3 regions of the Rhodococcus sp. Eu-32 genome follow, and region 2 is predicted to be linked to each of the others. Evidence: riboswitches for the same ligand, from Rfam matches in the RefSeq annotation. Region 2 holds a riboswitch; each other region holds the start of a gene.
The links. A riboswitch is a leader RNA that binds a small molecule or an ion and turns the genes downstream of it on or off. The one in region 2 is predicted to bind S-adenosylmethionine.
Positions count from the first base shown of each region.

Region 1: linked by a shared signal. The riboswitch ahead of DK926_RS20540 (aminotransferase class V-fold PLP-dependent enzyme) and the one ahead of DK926_RS00400 (amino acid ABC transporter permease) in region 2 are both predicted to bind S-adenosylmethionine.
Region 3: linked by a shared signal. The riboswitch ahead of DK926_RS25955 (bifunctional o-acetylhomoserine/o-acetylserine sulfhydrylase) and the one ahead of DK926_RS00400 (amino acid ABC transporter permease) in region 2 are both predicted to bind S-adenosylmethionine.

Region 1 is NZ_QGNK01000019.1:25,294-28,566, forward strand. Features, by position in the region: gene DK926_RS20535 (Pls/PosA family non-ribosomal peptide synthetase) at 1-1,029, opposite strand, end outside; SAM riboswitch class IV at 1,219-1,334, shown strand; gene DK926_RS20540 (aminotransferase class V-fold PLP-dependent enzyme) at 1,383-2,726, shown strand; gene DK926_RS20545 (hypothetical protein) at 2,859-3,273, shown strand, end outside.
Region 2 is NZ_QGNK01000001.1:71,029-74,301, reverse strand. Features, by position in the region: gene DK926_RS00405 (amino acid ABC transporter ATP-binding protein) at 1-435, opposite strand, end outside; gene DK926_RS00400 (amino acid ABC transporter permease) at 432-1,376, opposite strand; SAM riboswitch class I at 1,531-1,627, opposite strand; gene DK926_RS00395 (HNH endonuclease signature motif containing protein) at 1,872-3,273, shown strand, end outside.
Region 3 is NZ_QGNK01000038.1:9,633-12,905, reverse strand. Features, by position in the region: gene DK926_RS25960 (homoserine O-acetyltransferase) at 1-727, opposite strand, end outside; gene DK926_RS25955 (bifunctional o-acetylhomoserine/o-acetylserine sulfhydrylase) at 724-2,061, opposite strand; SAM riboswitch class IV at 2,251-2,373, opposite strand; gene DK926_RS25950 (MFS transporter) at 2,597-3,273, shown strand, end outside.

The DNA of each region.
Region 1 (3,273 bases), on a different contig from region 2:
GTCGACGACGGCGAGATCCCAGCCGTCGAGTGGCAGGCCGATACGGACCGGACCCTTGCCGTCCATGATCGACGCACACGCGACGACGGTGGCCTCGGTGGGCCCGTACGTGTTCCACACCTCGCGACCGTCGACGGCGAGGCGTTCGGCCAGCTCCGGCGGGCACGCCTCGCCGCCGAAAATCAACAGGCGGACGGCTTCGAGCGCCACAGCGGGCCACAGAGCTGCGAGCGTCGGGACGGTCGAGACGACCGAGATGTCACGGGAAACGAGCCACGGTCCGAGATCGAATCCACTGCGGACGAGCGAGCGAGGTGCGGGAACGAGACACGCGCCGTGACGCCACGCGAGCCACATCTCCTCGCAGGACGCGTCGAACGCCACCGACAGACCTGCCAGCACGCGGTCGCCCGGACCGAGGGGATCGTCCTGCATGAACATCCGCGCTTCGGCGTCGACGAATGCCGCGGCGTTGCGATGGCTGACGGCGACGCCCTTCGGCGTACCCGTCGAACCCGACGTGAAGATGACCCAGGCGTCGTCGTCGGGGCTCGGGATGGTCAGGGTGTCGGGCAGGGGAATGTCCTGCTTGTCGGCCGTACCTGCAGCGATGCCGCCCGCCGTCACGACCGCGGTCACCTTGGCCTCACCGAAGACAAGCTCGGCGCGCTCGTCGGGGTCGTCGGCGTCGACGGGCACGTACGCAGCACCGGCGTTCAGGATCGACAGAATCGCGACGTACAACGAGAACGAGCCCGATGGCATCCGGACGCCGACGCGGTCGCCGCGCCGAACTCCCGCCCTGGCCAGCCATTGCGCGCCCTCGTCGATGTCCTCGAGCAGCTCGCGGTAGGTGATCGACGTGCTTCCGTCGTCGATCGCCATGGCGTTGGGATGCTGTGACGCCGTCGACCGCAGGACGTCGATGAGGGTGCGCTCACGAGGAGCGCGATCTCCGCGCAGAAATTCGGCAGGTATGGCTGCAGACGCCTGCGTCTTCGTCGGTTCCGATCGTGATTCCACAGACAACCGGGTGTTCCTCTTCTCGAATCGTCAACGTGATTTGTGGGTCGTTATCTCATGTTGGGTTTGCCAGAAGGTGAACGGCTGCATGGTCGAGACACCGGGCGAAGTTTACTCGCGTGGTGCGGCTTCGCCCCGCGGGTTTCCTACCTGCCGGGTTGACAATGACGAGAGTCGTTTGCCATTCTCTGTTCAGGTCATGAGTACCAGCGCAAAGCCCCGGCTCGCTGGTCGGCAACCCTCCTCCGCGGTGGGGTGCTCCGGGTGACGACCTGGCCGACGCCGGAGAACCGGTGCGGCAAGCGCGGACTCGAACGCCGTATCGGCGTGGGTCCCCGAACGACAAGGGGATAATTGTCATGACTGCTGTTCTCGAGAAGACCTGTGCACCGTTCGCTGCGGTCAGCGGCGCGAACGTGCAGGTCCCGCTCGTCGACGGAACCACCTGCAGCTACGCGAACTTCGACTACGCGGCCAGTGCACCTGCGCTCGCCGAGGTGTCCGCGCGAATCGAGGAGCTGCTGCCGTTCTACTCCAGCGTGCACCGGGGTGCCGGATATGCATCGCGGGTCTCGACGGCCGCATACGAGAAGGCCCGGGTGACCGTCTCCGACTTCGTTGGAGCGCAACAGGATTCCGTCGTGATCTTCACGCGGAACACCACCGACTCGCTGAACCTTCTCGCCGGCTGTGTCCCGGGAGACACCGTCGTGCTCGACATCGAGCACCACGCGAACCTGTTGCCGTGGAACGGGCGTCGCGTCGTCGTCGCAGCGGACTCGGTTGCCGAGACGGTTGCGCGCATCGACGCGGAACTGCGGACGAAACCTGCTGCGCTGCTTGCCGTCACGGGAGCGTCGAACGTCACGGGCGAGGTGCTGCCCATCCGCGAACTCGCGACGCTCGCGCATCGGCACGGTGCTCGAATTCTCGTCGACGGTGCCCAGTTGGTGCCGCATCGCCGCGTGAATCTTGCCGACCTGGGCGTCGACTACCTCGCTTTCTCGGGCCACAAGCTGTACGCGCCGCACGGTGCGGGTGTCCTCGTCGGCAGGCGTGACTGGCTCGACGCCGGTGAGCCCTACCTTGCCGGTGGTGGTGCGGTGCGACACGTGACCACGACGTCGACGGACTGGGCTCCGTCGCCCGCGCGTCACGAGGCCGGGACCCCGAACGTGCTCGGCGTCGTCGCGCTCGCAGCCGCGTGCGAGGCGATCACGGCGTACGAGGCGGCAGGTGCCGTCGACCACGAGCGTCGTCTGTGCACGCGGCTACGCGACGGGTTGGCCGGAATCGACGGAATCCAGCTCTTGTCGGTGTGGAACGACGCTCCGGACAGTGTGGGCATCGTCACATTTGCACTCGACGGGTACGGCCCGGGCGAGATCGCCGCATACCTGTCCGCCGAACACGGAATCGGCGTGCGCGACGGCAAGTTCTGTGCCCACCCGTTGCTGCAACGGCTCGGTTACGCAGGCGGCGCCGTGCGGGCCAGCCTGGGGCTCGGTAGTTCCGATGCCGACGTCGACCGTCTCGTCGACGCCGTCGCGCAGCTGGCCTCGTCCGGCCCCTCGTGGGTCTACGAGGAGGACAACGGATGGTGGAACCCGGTGCCCGATCCGCGCCCGTTCCCGGCGATTGCCGACGGCGGCGCAGGCGTGGGATCCCCGTGCGCGAACGGAGAGGTTAGCATCGGGTCATGACAGCAAATGTCGTGTCGCAGGGCCGATTCTGGCGCGACAGGTACGTGGATCTGTGCCGCACGGCCTCCGGGTCTTGTAGGCGTTCGGGTAGGACCTAGGCAACCTTCCCCTGCTTCCACGACAGGACATCTCATGTCGAACACTTCACCCGTACGCGTCGCCGTCGATCATGCGGGCACCTGGACCGAAATCACCGACGCCGTTCCGACCGAGGCGGTCGCCCGCATCGTCGCCGCAGACCTTCGTGAGGGCCAACAGGCTCGCACGGCACTGCGCTCCGATGCAGTGGCCGCAGGCAAGGATGCCGACAGCGTCGCAGTCTTCCTCGACATCGAGTTCCACATCGCCGACGACGCCAGGACTGCGCGTCGTGAGTTCGCGGCGTTGGACGTGCCCGCCGTTCCCGGTTCGATCCGGTACGTCGGAACCGCTGCCGGTCTGGCGGGGCTCGTCGCCGACGTGAAGGCCGCCGAGGTGGCCGACGGTGTCACCCTCGTCGCAGTCGGACCCGAGGCGCGCAACCTGGCCGACGTCGCAGCGGGCGTCG
Region 2 (3,273 bases):
GCCAACGCGTTCGAGCAGAGCCAGAGCTTCGGGCTCGACGTCGGCGCGCCTCCGCTTCTGCGCCGCGATCGGTGCTTCGATCACGTTCTCGAGCACGGTGAGGTGCGGGAACAGATTGAAGTTCTGGAAGACGAAGCCGATTTGCGAACGCTGCTTCAGGATGTCCTTGTTGCTGAGCTCGTGCAGTTTGTTGCCCTTGCGGCGGTAGCCGACGAGATTGCCGTCGACCCTGACCGTGCCCTGATCCACCTTTTCGAGGTGGTTGAGGGTGCGCAGCAGCGTGGACTTACCGGATCCGGACGGGCCGATGATGACGGTGACCTCGCCCGGGCGAACGACGAGGTCGACACCCCTCAGCACTTCGAGCGGTCCGAACGACTTGTGTATGCCGCGGACTTCGACGGCGTACTTCGAGTTCTCCGGTGCGGCGGTCATCGGGTTGCTCCCCGAGGCGCGAGGGTGATCTCGGCGAGCCGCTTGCGTATCTTCTGGACCGGTGTCAGAGGGATGGTGCGCACCGCACCCTTGGCGTAGTGCCGTTCTACGTAGAACTGGACGACCGACAGGATCGACGTGAGGATGATGTACCAGATGGTCGCGACCATGAGCAGCGGAACGACCCGCCCGTTGCGGCCGTAGATGACCTGAACCTGGTAGAACAGCTCGGCGATGGCCATGACGGACACGATCGAGGTGCCCTTGAACAGGCTGATGACCTCGTTGGCGGCGTTCGGGAGGATCCCTCTCATCGCTTGTGGCAGGACGATCTTGAAGAATTCGCGACGCTTCGGAATGCCCAGTGCAGCAGCCGCTTCCAACTGGCCTTGGTCGACGGAGATGATGCCCGCCCTGACGATCTCGGCCGAGTACGCAGCCTGGTGCAGCGCGAGACCGATGATGGCGGCCGTCGAACCGCTGATCACGTTGTTCACGTCGAACTCGAAGAACGCGGGACCGAACGGAATTCCGAGCGTGAGAGTTTGGTACAGGTAGGCGATGTTGAACCAGAACAGCAACTGCACAATGAGAGGAATCGACCTGAACGCCCAGATGTAGAACCAGGAGATGACCTGCAGCACAGGGTTGTTCGACAGGCGAGCCACGGCGAGCGCGATGCCGATCGCGATCCCGATGAGTGTGCCCCAGAACGTCAGCTGAATGGTCAGCCACAGCGCGGACATGACGGACGCCGCCGTGAAGTACTGAGCGAACGTTCCCCAATCCCATCCCGGGTTGGTCGCGAGGCCGTGGAGGAACTGCGCGACCAGCACGAGGACCGCGATGCTGACGACCCAGCGCCACGGGTGCCACTTCTTGGCGACGACGAGGTCTTCGTCGTCTATCTGCGGTTCGGCCGACGCGGGCCGAGCTTGCAATTGAGTCACCGAAACAAGCTTTCTGGTGGAGGTGTGGTGTGTGGCGGGACTATCTGCAGGTACAGCTACAGGCGCCCACGCGGCACAGGTCGACGTGCAGGCGTCGCCGCATTGCCCGTCGCTGACACAGTGCGCTACTCATACTCATGTTCGTCCTCCATCGGTCCTGGCGGTAGCACCCACACCTTCCGTGAGGAAGGGGGTTGCTGCGACGTCGACGAGCCAGGTCTCTTGGTCGCTCTGGATGGTGACAGGAATGTATTCGGTACCTAGTACAGCCGTCAAGTCTCCGGTTTTCGATTGCATTGCGGCGCTTGAGCTTCGACTTCGAATCACGGTGATTCGAACTCTTGCGGGTTTCGACCGTTCGCGTCCGGCCGCGCACCTTCCAGCAAGCGCGCAGGTTGCAACGTGCGCGTGCGCTGCAACCTGCGCGGGCGACGTAGTGGGCGGCCTCCCTTGTATTCGAACGCATGTTCGATTATCGTAGTGGGCATGGGAATGCCGGGGGGCGTTGATAATTCAGGCGAGGCGGACGCGATCCGTCGTGCCGCCGACGCGGAGGCGTCGGAACTGTTGGCGACGCTCGCCAGCAATCGCCGCGCCGAGAACATCGCCGCCGCAACGATGGTCCACAACCTGCACGCCCTGTTCGAGCTCCGCTTCTGCACCGAAGCCGACATCCACGAATCCGGCGACGGCGAACCCGACATCGCACTCGCCAAACGTACCGTCCAGTGCGAGGCGTCGGTCGCCTTGTCCTTGTCGCGCACCGTCACCAGCGACATGATGACCATCGGCGAACAGCTCGCCTGGCGACTGCCCGCAGTCGACGGCGCTTTCACCGCAGGCGATATCGACTACCCTAGGGTCCGCACCATCGCCCTGGTGCTCGAGAAGGCATCCGACGATACCGTCCACGCGATCGAGGACGACGTCCTCGCCACCGCACTGCACACCACCGTCGGCCCCCTCCGCGACCGCATCTGGAGCCTGTGGATCGAACACGACCCCGACGAGGCCGCAGCAGCGCGTAAGAAAGTCGAATCCGAAGAACGACGCGCCGACGTCATTCGAGGCGACGACGGCATGGCCACCCTCCGCGCCAGAATGAGCAGTCTCGAGGGCGCCGAAATCAACGCCGTGCTCGACGAACTCGCAGGCACCGTCTGCTCCCGCGACCCACGAACGAAGAAGCAACTCCGTGGCTACGCCGTCATGGCTCTCGTCTACCGCCAGGACTTCATCGCCTGCATGTGCGAAACCGACGTATGCCCGGTCAACGGACAGCAGGAGCATCACTCCAAGCGACGTCCACACCTGTTGCAAGTCACCGTAGACATCGAAACCCTCCTCGGACTCACCGACCGACCCGCAACCCTCAGCGACGGCACCATCCTCGACCCCGACACAGCCCGACGGCTCGCTGGCGACTCCCGACTGCAGATGATTCTCACCGAACTCATCGAGGACATCCGCGCGGAAGAAGGACACGGCAACAAGGCGGACGAGTCTGCAGACGACACGGCCGAGGATGTCGACTCCGCGGTGGCGCAGGAAGAACATTCGGGCAGCGAGCGTGCGGGAAGCGAGAATGCTTGCGGTACAGACGAACCCGATGACACCGCGGCCGCCGACCACGAAAACCCTAGCGCAGCTGAAGATGTCGCCGAACAGACAGCTCACCACTCGACCGACCACCGACCCATTGCCTACCGCCCGATCAAACGCGGCCGAATCCATCCGGTCGGGCCTCTGAGCGCAGCGCTGATCCCCTGCACCACCTCCATTTCCCGCTCACTCCCGCGTGCGGTACGCCGGCGCCTACGCCCAGGCCGCGATGTCGCTCTTTCCGAGATGATTTCGCGGTTTCTCGATGCCGCAGCCGCAGACCCCG
Region 3 (3,273 bases), on a different contig from region 2:
TCTCCGTGCGGTACGTCAGGTGGGCGATCCGGCGTGCGATGCCGAGGCCGGTGAGCGGAGCCTTGCCGGTGCCGTAGTAGTCACCACCCTGCCAGTCGGGATCGGACATGATGGCCGCGATCTGTGTGGTCTGGGTGCCGATCTGATCTGCCGTCGCGCGAGCGCCGACGGCCAGAACCAGCGCGGCGGCAACACGTTCGGGGTATTCGACGATCCATTCGAGCGTGCGCATCCCGCCCATCGAGCCGCCGACGACGGCAGCGAAACGCTCGATGCCCAGGGCATCCGCGAGTGCAGCTTCGGCGGCGACCTGATCGCGGATGGAGATCTCCGGGAATCGGCTGCCGTAGGGCTTGCCGTCCGGTGCGATCGACGACGGACCCGTCGTGCCGCCGCACCCACCGAGAACATTGGTGGCGACGACGCACCACTCGTCGGTGTCGACGGGTGCGCCGGGGCCGATCATTCCGTCCCACCACCCCGCCAGCGCGTGGGCGTCGTCGGGAGGGCCGGACACGTGCGAATCACCGGTCAGCGCGTGCTCGACGAGCACCACGTTGTCGCGAGCGGGCGAGATGGTGCCCCACCGCTGCAGCCCGATCGTCACACCGCGCAGCGTCGCGCCGCTTTCGAGTTCGAGGTCACCTATGTCGACATGGCCGAGCCGCCCGTCGGCCGCAGGAAATCCTGCGGCCGACAGGGCGTCGTGCACGGAGCTGATGGTCAAGACGCCGCCGCTGCGAAACCGCGTTCGAGATCGGCGAGAATGTCGTCGATTCCCTCGATGCCCACTGCGAGCCTGACCAGGCCGGGAGTGACGCCGGAGGCGAGCTGCTCCTCCGGAGTCAACTGCGAATGAGTGGTCGACGCGGGATGGATGACTAGTGAACGCACGTCCCCGATGTTAGCGACATGGCTGTGGAGGCTCAGCGCGTCGACGAACTTCTTGCCCGCGTCCACGCCGCCGGTCAGTTCGAACGACACGATCGCGCCCTGTCCCTTGGGTGCCAGCTTCTGTCCTCGCTCGTACCACGGTGAGGACGGAAGACCCGCATAGCCGACGCTGGAGACGTCCTCGCGTGCTTCGAGGAACGCGGCGACCTTCTGCGCGTTCTCGACGTGGCGCTCGATACGCAGGCTGAGCGTTTCGAGTCCCTGGCTGATGAGGAAGGCGTTGAACGGGGACACGGCCGCGCCGATGTCGCGGAGCAGCTGCACACGAGCCTTGAGCGCGTAGGCAGGCGCACCGAGTTCGGCGAACACGACGCCGTGGTAGCTCGGATCGGGCGTCGTGAAATTCGGGTGACGGCCCTGCGTCCAGTCGAACGTGCCGCCGTCGACGATGACGCCTGCGATCGCGGTTCCGTGGCCTCCCAGGTACTTCGTCGCCGAGTGCACGACGATGTCGGCGCCCAACGTCAACGGCTGGATGAGGTACGGGGTGGCGACCGTGTTGTCGACGATCAGCGGAATCCCGCTGGCGTGTGCAACCTCGGCGACACCGGGAATGTCGAAGATGTCGTTCTTCGGGTTCGAGATGGTCTCGCCGTAGAAGGCCTTGGTGTTCGGCTTGATCGCGGCCTTCCACTGTTCGAGGTCGTCGGGGTTCTCGACGAAGGAGACCTCGATGCCGAGCTTGGGCAGTGTGTAGTGGAAGAGGTTGTACGTGCCGCCGTACAGTCGCGGACTGGAGACGATGTGGTCGCCTGCCTCGGCGAGGTTGAGAATGGCGAGCGTTTCGGCGGCCTGTCCCGACGACAGCAGCAGTGCGGCGACGCCACCTTCGAGCGCGGCGATGCGCTGCTCGACGGCGTCCTGCGTCGGATTCATGATGCGGGTGTAGATGTTGCCGGGTTCGGCGAGTCCGAACAGTGCGGCGGCGTGGTCGGTGTTCTCGAACGTGTACGACGTGGTCTGGTAGATCGGCAGAGCACGCGCACGGGTGACTCCGTCGGCGCTCTGGCCGACGTGAATCTGCTTGGTCTCGAAACTCCAGGACGCGGTCGGATCCTCGATCGGGGCGCCTGCGGCGTCGACTACGTCGGGGTTGTTCTCGGTCATGTCGTGAATACTCCGTCTTCGAAGGATGTGCAGAATTCGAAACGGCACTCGCATGCGAGGGCCGGGCGGGGCCTATCGAGACAACAACACATGCAAACCTCCTCGGGGGCCTTCGCGGTCCAGTCGTGCCCGTCTGGCCAGTCGTGCCCGGTCAGTGGGCCCGCCGAGTCGGCCTGAGACCGTCCTGCGGACCCGCGCTTGTTCTTCGGTTGCGTTCTGCAACCGAGTAACCAGGTCTTCACCCGGAGCACCCCACCGCGGTTGGAGGGTTGCCGGCCAGCAAGCCGGGGCTCGATGCTGGCGCTCATGACCTGCTGGAATCCTAGCGGTGCGCCCGGGCGGGAGGAATAGCGACGTCGGAACTCCGAAATCGTGCACTGTGACCTGCGGATAAGTGTCTCGTGAGCACAATCACCGCCGATCAGGAAGAAAATCCGTTGCGTGCGGGACGACAATGGATCGCAGGGACGTTCCCTCCAGGGTCCGTCCCTTCTTCATGCTTCCGTTCCCCCTCTCGAGACAAGGTCGTTCTGCTGTGTCTGTCACCGATTCCGCCCTCGCCAAGAATGTCGGCGCCGTGCGTTCGAAGGTGTCTCACGGCCTGAGTACCGAGAAGCGGCCGCACTCCACGAGTAGACGGCTCGCGATGGTGGCGTTGTCGATCGGCGGTTTCGGCATCGGAACCACCGAGTTCGCATCGATGGGTCTGCTGCCGGACGTCGCGTCGTCGATGGGAATTTCCGAGCCGTCCGCCGGCCACATGATCTCTGCGTACGCGTTGGGTGTCGTCGTCGGAGCTCCTGCGATCGCCACGCTGGCCGCACGTGTTCCGCGAAGGCTTCTGCTCATCCTGCTGATGGCCGCGTTCACGCTCGGCAACCTCGGCACGGTGTTCGCGCCGAGCTTCCACGAGTTGGTCGCATCGCGGTTCGTCGCCGGACTCCCGCACGGCGCGTACTTCGGTATCGCCGCGCTCGTGGCCGCGCATCTCGCGGAGCCCGGCAAGCGCGCGAAAGCCGTAGCCATGGTCATGATGGGACTGTCCATCGCGAACGTCGTCGGCGTGCCCGCGGCGACGTGGCTCGGCCAGAGCCTCGGATGGCGCAGTGCTTTCGCCGTCGTCGCCGTCATCGGTGCGCTCACGGTCACGGCGCTGATCATGTGGATGCCGCGTCTGGACGGAATGCCGACGACGAACCCGATCACCGAGTT